One region of the Polaromonas sp. P3_B1 genome, then DNA from elsewhere that is predicted to be linked to it. Evidence: predicted binding sites of a transcription regulator. Region 1 holds the regulator's gene; the other holds the start of a gene.
The links. The regulator NrdR, encoded in region 1, represses ribonucleotide reductase genes. The targets are predictions, from matches to a motif close to CACNANATNTNGTG.
Positions count from the first base shown of each region.

Region 2: a site for NrdR is predicted at 4,319-4,332, ahead of AC1DXS_RS12155 (ribonucleoside-diphosphate reductase subunit alpha). Genes of this name have one in related genera too.

Region 1 covers NZ_JBFUGK010000026.1:30,414-39,593, reverse strand. Annotated here, with positions in the region: gene glyA (serine hydroxymethyltransferase) at 1-1,034, shown strand, start outside; gene nrdR (transcriptional regulator NrdR) at 1,134-1,583, shown strand; gene AC1DXS_RS15830 (GspH/FimT family pseudopilin) at 1,666-2,313, shown strand; gene pilV (type IV pilus modification protein PilV) at 2,307-2,885, shown strand; gene AC1DXS_RS15820 (PilW family protein) at 2,882-3,817, shown strand; gene AC1DXS_RS15815 (pilus assembly PilX family protein) at 3,804-4,352, shown strand; gene AC1DXS_RS15810 (pilus assembly protein) at 4,382-8,032, shown strand; gene AC1DXS_RS15805 (type IV pilin protein) at 8,069-8,554, shown strand; gene ribD (bifunctional diaminohydroxyphosphoribosylaminopyrimidine deaminase/5-amino-6-(5-phosphoribosylamino)uracil reductase RibD) at 8,595-9,180, shown strand, end outside.
Region 2 covers NZ_JBFUGK010000018.1:7,511-15,878, reverse strand. Annotated here, with positions in the region: gene AC1DXS_RS12160 (ribonucleotide-diphosphate reductase subunit beta) at 1-1,110, opposite strand, end outside; gene AC1DXS_RS12155 (ribonucleoside-diphosphate reductase subunit alpha) at 1,244-4,153, opposite strand; gene ampD (1,6-anhydro-N-acetylmuramyl-L-alanine amidase AmpD) at 4,593-5,219, opposite strand; gene AC1DXS_RS12145 (sigma-54-dependent transcriptional regulator) at 5,188-6,645, opposite strand; gene AC1DXS_RS12140 (two-component system sensor histidine kinase NtrB) at 6,651-8,368, opposite strand, start outside.

The DNA of each region.
Region 1 (9,180 bases):
TGGACGTGGCCGAGCAGCTCGCCATCGACCGCGTCAAAACCATCTTCGGCGCCGAAGCGGCCAACGTGCAGGCGCATTGCGGCGCATCGGCCAACGAAGCCGTGTTCCTGGCCTTCCTCAAGCCCGGCGACACCATCATGGGCATGAGCCTGGCCGAAGGCGGCCACCTGACACACGGCATGGCGCTCAACATGAGCGGCAAATGGTTCAACGTCGTCTCCTACGGCCTGAACGACAAGGAAGAAATCGACTACGACGCCATGGAGCGCAAGGCCCACGAGACCAAGCCCAAGCTGATCATCGCGGGCGCCTCGGCCTACAGCCTGCGCATCGACTTCGAACGCTTCGCCAAGGTGGCCAAGGCCGTCGGCGCCATCTTCATGGTCGACATCGCCCACTACGCAGGCCTGGTGGCCGCAGGCGTCTATCCCAACCCGGTGCCGCATGCCGACATCGTCACCTCGACCACGCACAAGAGCCTGCGCGGGCCGCGCGGCGGCATCATCCTGATGAAGGCCGAGCACGAAAAAGCCATCAACAGCGCGATCTTCCCCGGCCTGCAGGGCGGCCCGCTGATGCACGTGATCGCGGCCAAGGCAGTGGCCTTCAAGGAAGCCATGACACCCGAGTTCAAGGCCTACCAGCAGCAGGTCGTGAAGAACGCGCAGATCGTCGCCGACACCCTGACGCAGCGCGGCCTGCGCATCGTCAGCGGCCGCACCGAAAGCCACGTGATGCTGGTCGACCTGCGCGCCAAAGGCATCACCGGCAAGGAAGCCGAAGCCGTGCTGGGCAGCGCCCACATGACGATCAACAAGAACGCCATCCCGAACGATCCGGAAAAACCGATGGTCACCAGCGGCGTGCGCATCGGCACCCCGGCCATGACCACCCGCGGCTTCAAGGATGAGGAAGCCCGCGCCACCGCCAACCTGATCGCCGATGTGCTCGACAATCCGCGCGACGCGGCCACCCTGGAAGCGGTCCGCGCCAAGGTTCACGCCTTGACGAGCCGCTTCCCGGTCTATCGCTGATCGCGATGGGCGGCGCAGGCACTATAATTTTGATAGCATCCTGCGCCGCTCTCCTTGGGCTAAGGACAGATTGATCTTTTTAAATCCAGGTCAACACCCATGAAATGTCCCTTCTGCGGCCATCTCGAGACCCAGGTTGTGGAAACCCGGGTGGCCGAGGATGCCGACTTCATACGCCGCCGCCGCCAGTGCGGCGCGTGTGAAAAGCGCTTTACCACCTACGAGCGGCCGGACGTCACCTTCCCGTCCATCGTCAAGAAGGACGGCCGGCGCATCGAGTACAAGCGCAGCAAGATTCTGGGCTCCATGAACCTGGCACTGCGCAAGCGTCCGGTCAGCACTGAACAGATCGACTCCGCCATAGAGCGCATAGAAGAAAAACTGCTGAGCCTGGGCGTGCGCGAGGTCGCCTCCAACCGCCTCGGCGAGCTGGTGATGCGCGAACTGAAAAAGCTCGACAAGGTGGCCTATGTGCGCTTTGCCAGCGTCTACCGCAGCTTTGAGGATATTGACGAGTTCAAGACCCTGGTCGATGAGGTCAGGCGCTAGACGCGCTGACCGTTCGTCACACGAGCTTGACCGGACGTCGAATACCGGAGGCGGGACCGCCGGGCCATGCTCACAATTGCGCATGTCCGAAAATCTATCGATCACCGGCCCTGCCGATCTGCGCTGCCCATCGGCCTCCCCGGCCGTGCGGCGGCTCCAGCATGGATTCACATTGATTGAGGTGATGGTCGTGGTGGCCATCATCGGAATTCTTGCGGTTCTCGCGGCGCCCTCCTTCCTGGGCCTGCTCGCCAACGCGTCCGTCACCCGGGCCACCAACGGGTTCATCTCGGATACGCGCTACGCCCGCGGCGAAGCCATGCGGCGCGGAAAAAGCGTCACAATCTGCCGGACCGTCGATTCGACCGCGGCGAGCCCCGCATGCTCGACCGGCAGCGGAACGGCCGTTGGCGGATGGATGCAGGGATGGGTGGTATTCCTTGACAGCAATGGCAACGGTACTTTCGACGCCGCGACCGACATCGTGTTGCGCGCGCAGGAGCCCGTGGCCGGCATCACGGATTTTTTCGCCGTCGCCGTCTCCACACCCACGGCCGTGACCACCGGCAACGCCATCATCTATGACGCCACCGGCCGCGCCATCGGCCAGTCAGGCCGGTGGCTGGTGCACGCCTCGGGCTCATTCGCCACCAATGCTTACTACACCCGCACCTTGTGCATGAACTCGGTGGGTCGGGTCAAGGTCCAGACGGGGGACGTCGTATGCTAGGCCTCACCAGAAAACCTTCTCCTTCGCGCAAGGGACAGCGAGGTTCATCGCTGCTGGAGGTGCTCATTTCGGTACTGCTCATGTCCTTTGGCATGTTGGCCCTCGCCGGCATGCAGGCCTATTCGGTCGCAGCGCAGAAAAACGCGGCCAATCGCGCCATCGCCGCTGCACTGGCCAACGAGCTGGCGGAAGTGATCCGGCTCAATCCGACCGGCCTCTCCGGCGGTAACTACGACGTGGCGATGATGACCACCGGCAACCCGCCGGCCCTGGCACCCTGCGCCTTCCCCAATTGCAACACCCCCGCGAAACTGGCTGCCGCGGACCTCACGACCTTCCAGAGCAGGGTCCGCGCGCTGTTGCCTCTGGGCGGGGTTGAGATAACCCGTCCCGGCGCAAGCGCCACACAGGCGAACATCTGGATCCTCTGGGAGGAAGCCAGCGTGATGAACAACACGCGCCAGGTCAGCGGGGTGGATCAATCAGCTGAGCTGAGTTCCGATAACTGCTCGGCCACCGCCAAAGCCCTGGCCACAACGCCGCGCTGCTTTTACATGAAGGTGCAGCTATGACTTCATTCGCAAAAAGCCGCCACCAGCAGCGGCCTCGCATTTGCGCATCGGGATCTTCGGGAAGGCAGCAGTCAGGCTTTACGCTGATTGAACTGTTGATCTCCATGACCTTGGGCATGGTGATCATAGGTGCGCTCGTGGTGATGTACCTCTCCGGCAGCACAGCCACCCGCAATGCACAGGCACAGGGCCAGATGAACGAGGACGCCCAGATGGCGCTCGGTGTTTTCACGCAGGAACTGCGGCAGGCGGGATACAACCCCACGCGGACCGGCGGCGTCAAGAACGACCTGGGCCAAGCCGGCTGGAACCTGTATGCCTGCAACACGGGTTTTACGGATGCAACCGTCCCCAACATCAGCGCACTGACCTGCGCGGGAAGCGGCGGTTTTGCCCTGGCCGTAGCCTACGAGGGAGACCTCAACACCGGCAAAAACACCAGCGGCGGCTTGCCGATGGACTGCATAGGCAACGGGGTGGGGGTCGCAGGTGCGGCTTTCTACACGATGCAGTCGCGCATTTCCATCACCAACAACACCTTGACCTGCCGCGGAAGCGGGAACCTGGCGCAATCGCAGGTGCTCGCCGAGAACATCGAAAGCGCAACGGTGAACTTCGCGGTTGCAGAGCCCGCGGTCCCCAATAGCCAGAATGTGCGCGGCTACCTGAGCGCCTCCGGCATCATCAACCCGACGGATGCGGGCCTCACGGCGCTGCCCATGCTGGATCGCTGGAACAAGGTGGTCGCGGCGCAGGTCTGCGTGGTGGTCGTGAGCGAAAACGTCGTGCTGAAGGACATGGGCTCAGGCACAAACCCAAGCTATCAGGACTGCGCCGATGCCGATATCGATATCACCGACGGCAAGCTGCGCCGCGCCTATCGCACCACGGTGCTGCTGCGCAACCACGGAGTAGGTTATGTCAATCCCTGAACGAAGCCAACCGGCGAAAATGCACGGCCAGCAGGGCGTCGTGCTGATTGTGGCCCTCATCATGCTGATGATCCTGTCGATCCTGGCCAGCATCTCGATTCGTGGGGCCTCCTCGACCGAACAGGTGGCCAACCAGAGCCGCCAGCAGGCCCTGGCGCGGCAGACGGCGGAAACCGCCTTGCGCTTCTGCGAGCAGCAGGTGCAGCTCTACGCCTCCAACCCGGCCACCGGCTTTGCGCCTGAGGCTGCCCCCGTTGGCGCCGGAACACCGTACTCGTGGGCAACCATGGCAAATTGGGACACCCTGACGCCGACAACCAACCTCAAGACGGTGGCGGTCACCTCCGCCGGCGATGTGGGAACCACCGTGTATTTCACCCGCCAGCCCGAGTGCATGGCGCAGTACCTGACCCCCGCAGACACCAAAGTTTTTGTCACGACCGCCAGAGGCTTCGGCCCTGAAGTCGGCGCGAAAGACGGGAGCGCACCCAAGGGCACCGAGGTGTGGCTCCAATCTGTAATCACCATGAAATGATGCTCAACGCGAGCATGAAAGGCCTGGCCATGAAATTTTCTTCTTTGCGAAACGTCGCGTTTTATGCGGCCGCGCTGGTTGCGGCGGACAGCTCATTCGCGGTTGTCGCACAAGAGCCGCTGCTGTCCAAAACCGTGAACGTCAGGCCCAACATCGCGCTGGTGCTGGATACCTCGGGCTCCATGGACTGGGAATGCGTGTACGCCAAGCATGTCAGTACCGCCATGGTGAATGAAGATCCCACATCCACCAGCATCCCGGGTTTCCATGTGGACTGCCTTGACAGCTCCGACCCGCGCCAGATCTCGCCCATCAACAACCTGCTGTTTTACAACCCGAAAAAAGTCTACCAGCCGGGTTATGTCGGGGGCGTCCTCCAGGCCAACGCCACCATAGATAACACCTCGGTCGTGACAATGTACCTGCCAAAAGCAGGCAAAAACCCCACCACCTACACCACGTCCGCCGCCATCAGCAATACCGGGGACTACGACACCTACAGAGTCCGAACCGGCAGGTTCCAATTCAATGGAGTCGATACTGCCGGTGGCGGCAGCACCAACCCGTTTGGCCCCCACGGCGGCGCCCGGACCGATTGCGCCGCCGCCACCTGTACTCTCACCGAGGAACGCCAGAACATCGCGAACTGGCGCGCCTACCATATTGATCGGATCAAGTCGGCCAAAACCGGCCTGTCCGCGGCATTCGCCAGCCAGGCCGACAACTTCCGCCTGGCTTACGGCGATATCAATGGCACGCCCAACACCATGACCGATTTCGGCGTGGCCAAATCCGCCTTTTACACCTGGCTCGACGCACGCACCCCTAGTGGCGGCACGCCGCTGCGAGGCGCGCTTGACAGGGTCGGAAAGTACTACCAGAACAATGCCAACACCGGCCCCTGGGGATCCAAGCCCTGGGCGCCTCCCGCCGGCGAAACATCGACCAGTCACCTGTCCTGCCGCCGGTCCTATTCCATGCTGATCACCGATGGTTTTTACACGGATGGAGCGCCAGCAGGCGTAGGCGACGTTGACAGCACCCTGGGCACCCAATACACGTTTGCGCTGGACTCCAACAAGACCTACCGGTACACACCAGGCAACAAAACCGATGTTCGCAATCGAGGCAAGTCGGACAAGCCTAATGGATCAAGCGGAACCGCCGACACGCTGGCCGACATCGCCCTGAAGTACTGGGCCACCGACCTGCGCACTGATCTCGCGAACGACAACGGCAGCGGCGACCCTTCCGGCCCCCCGTTCTGGCAGAACATGACCAGCTATATGGTCAGCTTTGGCGCGCCGGGCAAAATGACCAACGCGGAAGTGGACAGCGCCAAGCTCGGCAACCTGGCCTGGGCCGTGCCCGTGCTCAACACCGTCACGACGATTGACGACATGCGCCACGCCGCGCACAACGGCGGCGGCGACTTCCTCACGGTCACCGACGCGGCCCAATTCGCGACCGACCTGGGCAACGTCATCGGCAGTATCGCGAGCCAGCAGTTCTCGCAAGCCGGTGTGGCGGCGTCCGCCGTGACCCTGACTGCGGGCACCAAGAAGTTTGTGCCCTACTACACCAGCGGAACCTGGTGGGGCAACGTGCAGATGGTCAACCTCACCGCCAACGGCGACAGCGCCGGCGTCGCCTGGCAAGTCATCGCCATCGACGGCAACGGCCAGCCGACCGGCGCCACCACGCTGCCCGCGCCGGCTTCCCGCAACATCGTCGTATGGACCGACGCGGCCAAGCAAGGCCTGGCTTTCACCTATGCCAACATCACCACGGCGGCCAACAGCCTGACAGGCACCAATACCAACATGCAGATGAGCACCGCGGTGACCTCCGACATCGTGGATTACCTGCGCGGTGTTCGTACCAAAGAGGGCGCCGGCATGAGAAAACGGCCGGCTGTCCTGGGCGATATCGTCAACTCGACCCCGGCCTTCATCAAGAACAACACCAATCCCCAGTTTGAGAAGCTCCCGTCGGCCACCCCGGGCCTGAGCACCTATGCCGCCTATATGACCGCCAAGGCAGCCCGCGCCGAAGGGGCGCTGTTTGTGGGCGCCAATGACGGCATGCTGCACGTATTTGGCGAAGGCAACGGCGCCGCCGTCGGTGGCCGGGAACTCTTTGCCTACGTCCCCAGGTCTGTACTCGGAAAGCTTGAAGCCCTGACTGACAGCGGCTATACCTATGCCCACACCTATTCGGTGGACGGGCCGCTGGCCGAGGTCGATGCCTATTTGACAACCCCCAACCTGGCCAGCAGCGGCACATCCACGGGATGGCGCAACGTGGTCGTTGGCACGACCGGTGCCGGCGCCAAGTCCGTCTTCGCGCTGAACGCCACAGACCCTCTCAACATGAACGGCAAGGCGATTTTGTGGGAAATCAATGCGGATCCGGCATTCCCCGTGATGCCGGGCAACTCCACGACCTCGTTCGCAGAACTGGGCGCCGTGCTGAGCACGCCCCAGAGCGGCATCACCGTCAGCGGTGACTGGGTGACCATCTTCGGCAACGGCTACGACAGCAAATCCGCAAAGGCCAGCCTCTTCATCGTCGAAACCGGCACCGGCAAGCTGCTCAAGGAGATCAAGACCGACAACACGGTCGCCAATGGCCTGGGCGGCGTTCGCCTGGTGTACAACACCAACCAGCAGATCATCGGCGCCTATGCGGGCGACCTGCAAGGCAGGCTGTGGAAATTCGACCTGAGCGGCACCGCGTCTTCCACCTGGGGCCTCGGTAACGGCGGCGTTGCGCTGTTCACCGCACTCAGCGGCAGCACACCGCTGCCCATCACAGCCCAGCCCGCAGTCCTTGAACGGACCGACCAGGCCACCTATCGGCCAAGCTACCTGGTGTCCGTGGCAACCGGCAAGCTGTTTGAAGCCGGGGATCCCACCGTCACAAGCCCCACTCAGGCAGCCTATGGCCTGTGGGACAGAAAACCATTCGGCTCGTCCGGCGCCGATACGATTAGCGAATCCCAGCTGGAAGGGCTCAAAGCCACGGCCGTCACGGCCGGCATAGACCCGACCACGGGCGCTACCCTCAACGCCGGCGGCATCACGGGCATCTATACGGTGGGCTTCAGCAACCCAGCCGTCACCAGCATGGACTGGTCGACACGGCGCGGCTGGAAATTGACGCTTAACGTGTTCCCCGGCCAACGTGACATCTATCCGCTCCAGATCCAGGGTGATGTCGTCAAGATCGACACGGTCGCGCCTCAGGCCAACTCATCGAGTTGCCTGGCCTCTTCAAGCAATGCCTTGAGTTTCTACATCAACCCACTGACCGCAGCCTGCCGTACCGGCGGAACATTGGACACCAACGCCGACGGACTCATTGATGGCAGCGATGCCAACGTCTGCGCCTACACCTCGCTCGCCGACGGTACCGACGTGGTCCTGACCATCCTCAACTCTTCAGGTGTAGACACCGGGGTGAGAGACGTCCAGAACTCCAGCGGCCACATCAAGGTCCGTACTGGAGACCAGCCCCCACCCCAGGACTGCAGCAACCCGGTCTATGCCGCGGCGCACGTCAGCGAATGCACGGTAGCCGACTGCACCAATGCCGCCTATCGTGCCGCCCACCCTGGCGACTGCCCCGGCGCTGTCCTGAACCGCTCCTGGCGTCAGCTCTTCCCACGTGCCAACTGAGCTTGAAAACCGCCGCTTTTACAAAGAGAATTAGCCATGATGTCCAATATGAAAAAAAACAGCGGCTCGGCGGGCTTTACGCTGATTGAGCTGATGATCGTGGTGGCGATTGTCGGCCTGCTGGCCGCGATCGCCCTGCCCGCCTACCAAAGCTACATCGCGCGCGCCAATCGCGCGGCTGCGCGGGCGCAGCTTCAGCAAGCCGTCCAGTACATGCAGCGCTTCTATGCGGCCAACGACCGCTACGATGCCGACCGCACGGGCTCACAAACCATCTGGGCAACCATGCCGCCCACTTTCATGCGTGCACCCGCTGAAGGCACACAGCTCTATGAGATCTCCAACACCGGCGGCAATGCCAGCAGCGCCGCCCAGAGCACCTTCACGCTTATCATGCGTCCTGTAGGCACGGGAAGCATGGCCAACGACAAATGCGGCGGCTTCAGCATGACGCAGGCAGGCGTCAAAGGCATCACCGCCGCGGCCGCGACGGCCGCACTGATCGCAGAATGCTGGCGTTGAAACAATAGGCCCGTCCCTGGCGAGGCCGCAGCGGGGAATAATGCAACAGCCCACCGATACAGCCTCCAACTCTGAATTTATCCAGGCGGCCCTGCTGGCCGCCGCCAACGCACCCTTCAGCGCTGCGCCCAATCCCCGCGTGGGCTGTGTGCTGGTATCCGCCTCAGGCCAAACCATAGGCATCGGCCAGACTCAGCAGGCCGGCGGCCCCCATGCGGAGGTCATGGCCTTGCGCGACGCTGCGGCCCAGGGCCATTCCACACAGGGTGCCACCGCCTACGTCACGCTGGAGCCCTGCTCCCACCATGGGCGAACCGGCCCCTGCTGCGACGCCCTGGTTGCCGCTGGCATCAAAAAAGTTGTCGCCTCCATGGCGGATCCCAACCCGCTGGTCGCCGGTCAGGGCTTTGATCGCCTGCGGGCGGCCGGCGTGGCGGTGGAGGTCGGTGCGGGCGCCGAGGCGGCGAGAGAGCTCAACATCGGCTTCTTCAGCCGCATGGTCCGCAAGACACCCTGGGTGCGCATGAAAATCGCCGCCTCGCTGGACGGCGCCACCGCGCTGGCCAACGGCCAGAGCCAATGGATCACCTCCCCCGAAGCCCGGGCCGACGGCCATGCCTGGCGCG
Region 2 (8,368 bases), on a different contig from region 1:
GGGGAAGAGAGTTTCAAGTCCGATCTGCGTGGCGCGGCGATTGGCAATATAGCGGAGGTAGCCTTTGAACATGGAGGCGTTCAGGCCGAGCACGCCGCGCGGCATGGTGTCTTCGGCGTAGCGGTACTCCAGTTCGACGGCTTTCAGGAACAGGGCCTTGATCTCTGCCTTGAACTCCGCGGTCCAGAGGTGAGGGTTCTCCAGCTTGAGCTGGTTGATCAGGTCGATGCCGAAGTTGCAGTGCATGGACTCGTCGCGCAGGATGTACTGGTACTGCTCAGCGGCGCCGGTCATCTTGTTCTGGCGGCCCAGGGCAAGAATCTGCGTGAAGCCGACATAAAAGAACAGGCCTTCCATCAGGCAGGCGAACACGATCAGCGACTTGAGCAGGGTCTGGTCGGCTTCAGGCGTGCCGGTCTTGAAGTGCGGGTTGGAGATGGCTTCAATGAACGGGATCAGGAACTGGTCCTTGTCCTTGATGGACTGGACTTCGTTGTAGGCGTTGAATATTTCGGCTTCGTCCAGGCCCAGCGATTCAGTGATGTACTGGTAGGCATGGGTGTGGATGGCTTCCTCGAAAGCCTGGCGCAGCAGGAACTGGCGGCACTCGGGCGCCGTGATGTGGCGGTAGGTGCCCAGCACGATGTTGTTGGCGGCCAGCGAGTCGGCGGTCACGAAGAAACCCAGGTTGCGCTTGACCAGGCGGCGTTCGTCTTCGGTCAGGCCGTTCGGGTCTTTCCAGAGCGCGATGTCGCGCGTCATGTTCACTTCCTGCGGCATCCAGTGGTTGGCACAGGTGGCAAGGTATTTTTCCCAGGCCCATTTGTATTTGAAGGGCACCAGCTGGTTGACGTCGGTCTGGCCGTTGATGATGCGCTTGTCGGAGGCTTTGACGCGCTGCGCCTTGGCGGGTTCGGCGGAGACAGGCGCCGAAGGGGCCGCAGTTTGCGCAGGTGCAAAGGCGCCGTCGTTGAGCATGCGCACTTGCGCCTGGGGTTGCTCGGCGGCGTTAAAAGAAAGAGGCGGAAGTTCCATCGAGCGGCTTTCGGGAGAGCCGCTGTTCTGAGGTGTTTGCAACGATGGTTTGACTTCTTCGTCCCAGGTCAACATAGAGGTTTCCAATACTGTGGGATTATGAAAGCAGCGATACAAAATGAAAAGTGTTCATTCACATCGCTACAAAATTGTGTTGCTCATATACATCGAATCGTGCGACGCGCCGGCCGCACGATCCGGTGTTTTTTTATTGGCAGGCCTCGCATCCCGGGTCATCGATCGCGCAGAACTTGATGTCGGTTGCGGGCGTCGCATTCATCTGCGCCTGCGCCGCGGCAGCCGCGGCTTCGAGCGCGCTCATGCCGCTGCTCGCGGGTGCCGAGCCGGATGACACCGAGTTCATCTTGCCTGCGGTCACGGTCGATTTCTCTGCGTGCGTCGCGCTCTGGGTGCGCAGGTAGTAAGTGGTCTTGAGGCCGCGCAGCCAGGCCAGCTTGTAGGTGTCGTCCAGCTTCTTGCCCGAGGCGCCCGCCATATAGATATTGAGCGACTGCGCCTGGTCTATCCACTTCTGGCGGCGCGCCGCCGCTTCGACGATCCAGGAGGTTTCGATTTCAAACGCCGTGGCGTACAGCGCCTTGACGTCCTGGGGCACGCGGTCGATGGGGCGCAGCGATCCGTCAAAGTGCTTCAGGTCCACCACCATGACGTCGTCCCACAGGTTCAGGCGCTTGAGGTCGCGCACCAGGTAGTGGTTGATGACGGTGAATTCGCCGGACAGGTTGGACTTGACCGAGAGGTTGCCGAAGCAGGGCTCGATGCAGGCGTCCACGCCGATGATGTTGGAGATGGTGGCGGTCGGGGCGATGGCGACGCAGTTGGAGTTGCGCATGCCGTCCTTGGCGATCTTTTTGCGCAGTGCGTCCCAGTCCAGCGTGGCGGAACGGTCGATTTCGACATAGCCGCCGCGCTGCTCGGCCAGCATGTCCAGCGTGTCCAGGGGCAGCACGCCCTTGTCCCAGAGCGAGCCCTTGTAAGTGGCGTACTTGCCGCGTTCCCTGGCCAGCTCGGTGGAGGCCCAGTAGGCGTGGTAGCAGACGGCTTCCATGGACTTGTCGGCGAACTCGACGGCTTCCTGGGAGGCGTAAGGCACGCGCAGCTCATACAGGCAGTCCTGGAAGCCCATGATGCCCAGGCCCACCGGGCGGTGGCGCATGTTGGAGTCGCGGGCCTTCTTGACGGCGTAGTAGTTGATATCGATCACGTTGTCCAGCATGCGCATGGCCGTGGTGATGGTCTTCTTGAGCTTCTCGTGGTCGACCGCGCCGTCCTTCAGGTGCTGGACCAGGTTGACGGAGCCGAGGTTGCAGACGGCGGTTTCGGTGTCGCTGGTGTTGAGCGTGATCTCGGTGCACAGGTTGGACGAGTGCACGACACCGGCGTGCTGCTGCGGCGAGCGCACGTTGCAGGCGTCCTTGAAGGTGATCCAGGGATGGCCGGTTTCAAACAGCATGGACAGCATCTTGCGCCACATGTCGGTGGCCTGCACCTTGCGGGACGGCTTGATCTCGCCGCGCTCGGCCTTGGCTTCGTAGGCGGTGTAGATTTTCTCGAAGTCTTTGCCGAACTTGTCGTGCAGGTCGGGCGTGTCGGACGGCGAGAACAGGGTCCAGCTTCCCTTTTCCATCACGCGGCGCATGAAGAGGTCGGGAATCCAGTTGGCGGTGTTCATGTCGTGCGTGCGGCGGCGGTCGTCGCCGGTGTTCTTGCGCAGTTCCAGGAACTCTTCAATATCCAGGTGCCAGGTTTCCAGGTAGGCGCAGACGGCGCCCTTGCGCTTGCCGCCCTGGTTGACGGCAACAGCGGTGTCGTTGACGACTTTGAGGAAGGGAACGACGCCTTGCGATTCGCCGTTGGTGCCCTTGATGTGGGCGCCCAGGGCGCGCACGGGCGTCCAGTCATTGCCCAGGCCGCCGGCGAATTTGGACAGCAGCGCGTTTTCCTTGATGGCGTCGTAGATGCCGCCCAGGTCGTCGGCGACCGTGGTCAGGTAGCAGGACGACAGCTGGGAGCGCAGGGTGCCGGCGTTGAACAGGGTCGGCGTGCTCGACATGAAGTCAAAGGACGAGAGGATTTCGTAGAACTCGATGGCGCGCTCTTCGCGGTTGATCTCGTTGAGCGACAGGCCCATCGCCACGCGCATGAAGAAAGCCTGGGGCAACTCGATGCGCTGCTTGCGCACGTGCAGGAAGTAGCGGTCAAAAAGGGTCTGCAGGCCGAGGTAGTCAAACTTCAGGTCGCGCTCGGGCTTGAGTGCGGCGCCCAGGCGGGCCAGGTCGAACTGCTGCAGCTTCTCGTCCAGCAGCTCGTTCTGCACACCCTTGGCGATGAATTGCGGGAAATATTCGGCATAGCGCACGGCCATGTCGGCCTGAGTGACTTCCTCGCCCAGCACTTCGCGGCGGATGGTGTGCATCAGCAGGCGCGCGGTGGCGTAGGTGTAGTCGGGGTCTTTTTCAATCAGCGTGCGCGCCGCCAGGATGGAGGCCTTGTAGACCTCGTCGATGGGAACGCCGTCGTACAGGTTGCGCATGGTTTCCGCAACGATGGGGTCGGGTTTGACGTCGGCACCCAGGTTGGCGCAAGACGCTTCAATCAGGGCCTGCAGATTGCCGACGTCCAACGCGACGCGGTTGCCGCGGTCGGTCACGTGGATCAGGGGAACCGCCGGGGCGGTGCTTTGCGGCTGGCGTGCGCGCTCCTGAGTGCGCTTTTCGCGGTACAGCACATAGGCGCGGGCGATCTCGTGGTGGCCGCCGCGCATCAGGCCGAGCTCGACCTGGTCCTGCACGTCTTCTATATGAAAGGTGCCGCCGCCTGGGCGCGAGCGCATCAGGGCGCGAATGACCGCCTGGGTCAGGCCGTCAACGGTTTCGCGCACGCTGGCCGAGGCCGCGCCCTGCGTTCCGTGAACGGCCAGGAAGGCCTTCATCATGGCCACGGCGATCTTGTTGGGCTCGAACGGCACCACACCGCCGTTGCGGCGGATGATCTGGTAATGGGCAAGGGGATTGGGCTGGGTGTTGGGTTCGCTGGCTGCCGGATTGCCGGCGGCAACGGCTGGCGTTGCGGGCACTGCGTGTTGTGCTGTTTGCATGAGTTCCTCTTTGTTTTATGACTGGCTTGATGTGTTGTTGCGGGCAATCCGTCTGGCGGGAGCGGTTCAAAAACAAGAACCAATTTCTCACCGCCGGGGCCCGAATTACATCAATCTTGAATTAGGGCTTAGGCACTATACCTAGGGTGTTGGGGGAATACAAGCCACTACAGGTAGTGTACCGCCGAGTTTATGGACCGTTACGTTTTGTGGCTTTTTTCCTTCCGCCGAAGGCCCCTCGGATAAGGCCTTCGTACTCCTGCCGTCTGTCTCGCGCAAAGCCTGATTCCATCAGGCCTGTGACGGCCAGGCAGCGCTGCGGCGCGCCTTGCCGAAGGGTTTGCCCTGCCAGCTCAAGCCCATGTTAGCGCGGTAAAAATACCGGGAAATTTCCGCAGGCAAAGCGCACCACACTGGTGTGGTTTTGTGCTGATGCCGCTTAAACGGTTTCGGGAAAATACCTAGCCGGCAAGGCGAGCGAGTTTTGCAGCGAGGGCCAGTCGAAACCTGGACCAGGGTCCTGTTTGCGGCCGGGTGCGATGTGCTCGTGTCCCGCGATGTGGGCGATGGGATAGGCCTGGATCAACGAGGCGCACAGCCCGGCAAGTGTGTCGTACTGCGGCGCTTCGAAGACGCCGCCTTCCAGGCCTTCGAGTTCAATGCCGATGGAATCGTCGTTGCAGTTGCCGCGCCCACGGTAGTTCGATTCCCCAGCGTGCCAGGCCCGGTTGCCGCAGCCGACAAACTGCCACAGGTCGCCGGAGCGGGCAATGAAGAAATGCGACGACACCTGCAGGCCGCGTATGCCCTGAAAGTAAGCGTGGGCTTCCCAATCGAGCTGGTTGGTGAAGAGGCGCTGCACGTTGCCGTTGCCGAATTCGCCGGGCGGCAGGCTGATGGAGTGAATGACGATGAGGTCGATCTGCGCACCCTCGGGCCGCGGGCCGAAATTGGGCGACGCCAGCGCGCGCGCATAGCGATACCAGCCATCGCGCCATAAGGGTTGCGTGGCACCGGCCCCCTCGCGCTCACTTTCAGGGCGGATCATCGGCGGCGTCAAGTCCATCGGCAGGGTCTTCGTTGCCTGGCGTCACGATGTTGAGGCGGGCAATACGGTAGCGTATCTGGCGCAGGCTCAGGCCCAGCCTGGCGGCCGCCGCGGTGCGGTTGAAACCGTTTTCAAGCAGCACCTTCGTGAGGATGCTGCGCTCCTGCCTGTCCAGGTAGTCCTGCAGGTTTTCCGGGATGGCGACCTGCTCTTCGGTGGGCGTGTCGAAATGAAGCTCGCTGCCGTCGCCAAGCGCCACTGCGCGGTGCAGGGTATTCTCAAGTTCGCGGACGTTGCCGTTGAAGGGCAGGGCGCGCAATTGTTCCAGCACGGATTCCGTCAACTCGGGCACGGGAAAGCCGGACTCCTGGCAGATCCTGGCCAACAAGGCTTTGCACAGGGCCGGCAAGTCCTCACGGCGCTCGCGCAGGGCCGGCACCTGAATTTCGATCACGTTGAGCCGGTAATACAGGTCCTGGCGAAAAGTGCCCGCCTGGACCTCGGCCACGAGGTCTTTGTGGGTGGCGCTGACGATGCGCACGTCCACTGGGTCTTCCTGGGCGGAGCCCAGCGGCCGCACGGTGCGCTCCTGAATGGCCCGCAGGAGCTTGGACTGCATGGCCAGCGGCAGGTCGCCGATCTCGTCGAGAAACAGGGTTCCGCCTTTGGCCGCCTGAAAGTAGCCCTGCCGGTCTTGCGCCGAGCCGGTGTAGGCGCCCTTGCGCGCGCCAAAGAATTCCGCTTCCAGGAGGTTCTCCGGAATGGCGCTGCAGTTGACGGCCACAAACGGGCCCGCTGCGCGGTGGCTGCAGCCGTGCACGGCGCGCGCGACCAATTCCTTGCCGGTGCCCGACTCGCCCTGGATCAGCACCGGCGCCATGCTGCCGGCCACCTTGACGATACGGGACTTGACGGCGCGCATGACAGCCGATTCACCGACCAGCTTCTGGAGTATCAACGGGGCTTCGGCCGCCACGGGCAGAGGCAAGGCCAATGGCGCGATAGCCGCGTCGGAGGTGGCGCGCTCGCTTTTGCCCGCGGCCGGCGCCGGATGTTTGGCGCCCTGCACGGCCGATGCCACGACGCTGCGGAACTGTTTGAGGTCGACCGGCTTGGTGAGGTAGTCAAAGGCGCCGGCCTTCAGCGCCTCGACCGCATTTTCGGCGGAGCCATGCGCCGTGATCACCACGCAGCGCTCGCTGCGCTGCTGGCTCACCATGTCGCGCAGCAGCTCGAGGCCAAGGCCGTCGGGCAGGCGCATGTCGGTGATGACTGCATCAAAGCGATTTTCACTGAGCTGCTGGCGGGCCTGCTGCAAATCGCCGGCGGCTTCCACCCGGTAACCTTCCCTGAGCAGGGTCAGCTCATAAAGGGTGCACAGGTCCGGTTCGTCGTCGATGACGAGGATGCGGGCTTGCTGGTGGGCGGGGGGTTGCATGCTCATGGGTCTCAAGTGGGCATTGTGGCAAAAGAAGGTGGGGGTGTGTTGGGCGATTGCGCGGAGGGCTGGAACATGACAAAGAACTCATTGCCGTCGGTGCCTTCACGCTGCACGCGCTGGTAGCCGATCATGGCGCCGTAGCGTTCGCACAGCTCGCGGCAGATATAAAGGCCCAGTCCGCTGGAGCGGCTTTCGGAGGAGAAGAAGGGTTCAAACAGGTGGGTCTGGACGGTGTGCTCCAGCGGTTGCCCGTCGCTCCATACGGACAGGCGCGCCTGCCCCGGCGCCACGCTCTGGGTCGCGACTTCGATCGCTCCGGCCGAATCGCTGGCGTAGCGCAGGGCGTTGTCCAGCAGGTTGATCATCAGGCGCCGCAAATGTTCGGGCTCAAAAGCCACGATGGCGTTGTCCGAGCCCGGCGCGATGCGCGTGCGCCCCGAGGCTGCGGTCTGCCCTGCCCAGTCGGACGTGATTTTCCGGACGGTGTCATCCAGCGGCAGGGTGGTGGTTTGCGGCGACGGCAGTTGCGCCTGGGCACGCGAAATATTCAATACTTCATCGACGATGCGCGCCAGCCTTTGCGCGTTTTGCCTGACCATGTCGGTAAGCTGGCGGTGCCCTGGGTCCTGCAGGTCCTCCTCAAGCAGGGCGTTGGCCTGCGAAATGGCGGCCAGCGGATTGCGGATTTCGTGGGCCACCGCGGCCGACATGCGGCCCATGGCCGCCATTTTTTCGGTCCGGACACGCGCTTCCATTTCACGCAGGTCTTCGAGGAACATGACGCAAAGACTCTCATGCGTGCCGTCCGGCGATGCGGCCAGCCGCGTGCGCACATGCAGCCGCCGGGTGTGGCCGCCCCCGTTGTCCAGGCTGACGTCGGCTTCCTGGGGCGATTGCGCCACGAAGGTATGGTGCATCAGTGCGGCAAGCGGCTGCCACGCGGCTTCCGTTGCCAGGATGAAGGGGGCGCTGCGCACCGCATCGCCGGCTGCCAGCAGTCGCCGCGAAGCCGGGTTGGCCGAGCGCACGATGCCGTTGACGTCGACCACCAGCACACCGTCGGCCAGGGCTTCAATCACCAGTTCATTCACCTGCGTCTGCATGCGCGCGGCGGATTGGCCGCGTTTGGCCAGCAGTTCTTCCCGGGCCAGGCGCAGGGCCAGGTTGTTGGCGAGCAGCGCAACGAAGAAGAAACCGGAACTGCTCAAGCCCGCCTGCAGGAAGCGGGCGTTGGAATCGCCCAGCCCCTGCAGCGAGTTCCACCAGGCGTCCGCCAGCAGCAGCAGCGTTACGCTGGCAGCTGTTCCGAAGGCCAGAAGAATAGGCCCGAGGATGGAGGCCAGCAGCACCGGCAATGCGAACAACGGCGTGTAATTGATGCCGCTGGACTGCAGGACGTTGAGCGCCGAAAAGGCGATGACGTCCACACCGATGGTCAGCACCCATTGCGCGTCAAAAGTACTGCCGGGAGGTTGCGGCCGCGACCAGAGCCGCACGGCCAGGGTTGCGCACAAATAGGCGATGCAAGTCGCGATGGACCAGTGGTTGGTGATGTTGCCCAGTACGTAGATGAATGCCTGCAGGATCACCAGCACGGCGGCGATGGCGACACGCGCCGTCATGAAAACATGCCAGAGGCGGCCGAAGGAGCCGGGCTCGGACGTGATTTCCCAACTGCCTGAGCTCCGGTCGCCGCCTGTTTCAAACCAATGGGACGGCGTGCTCA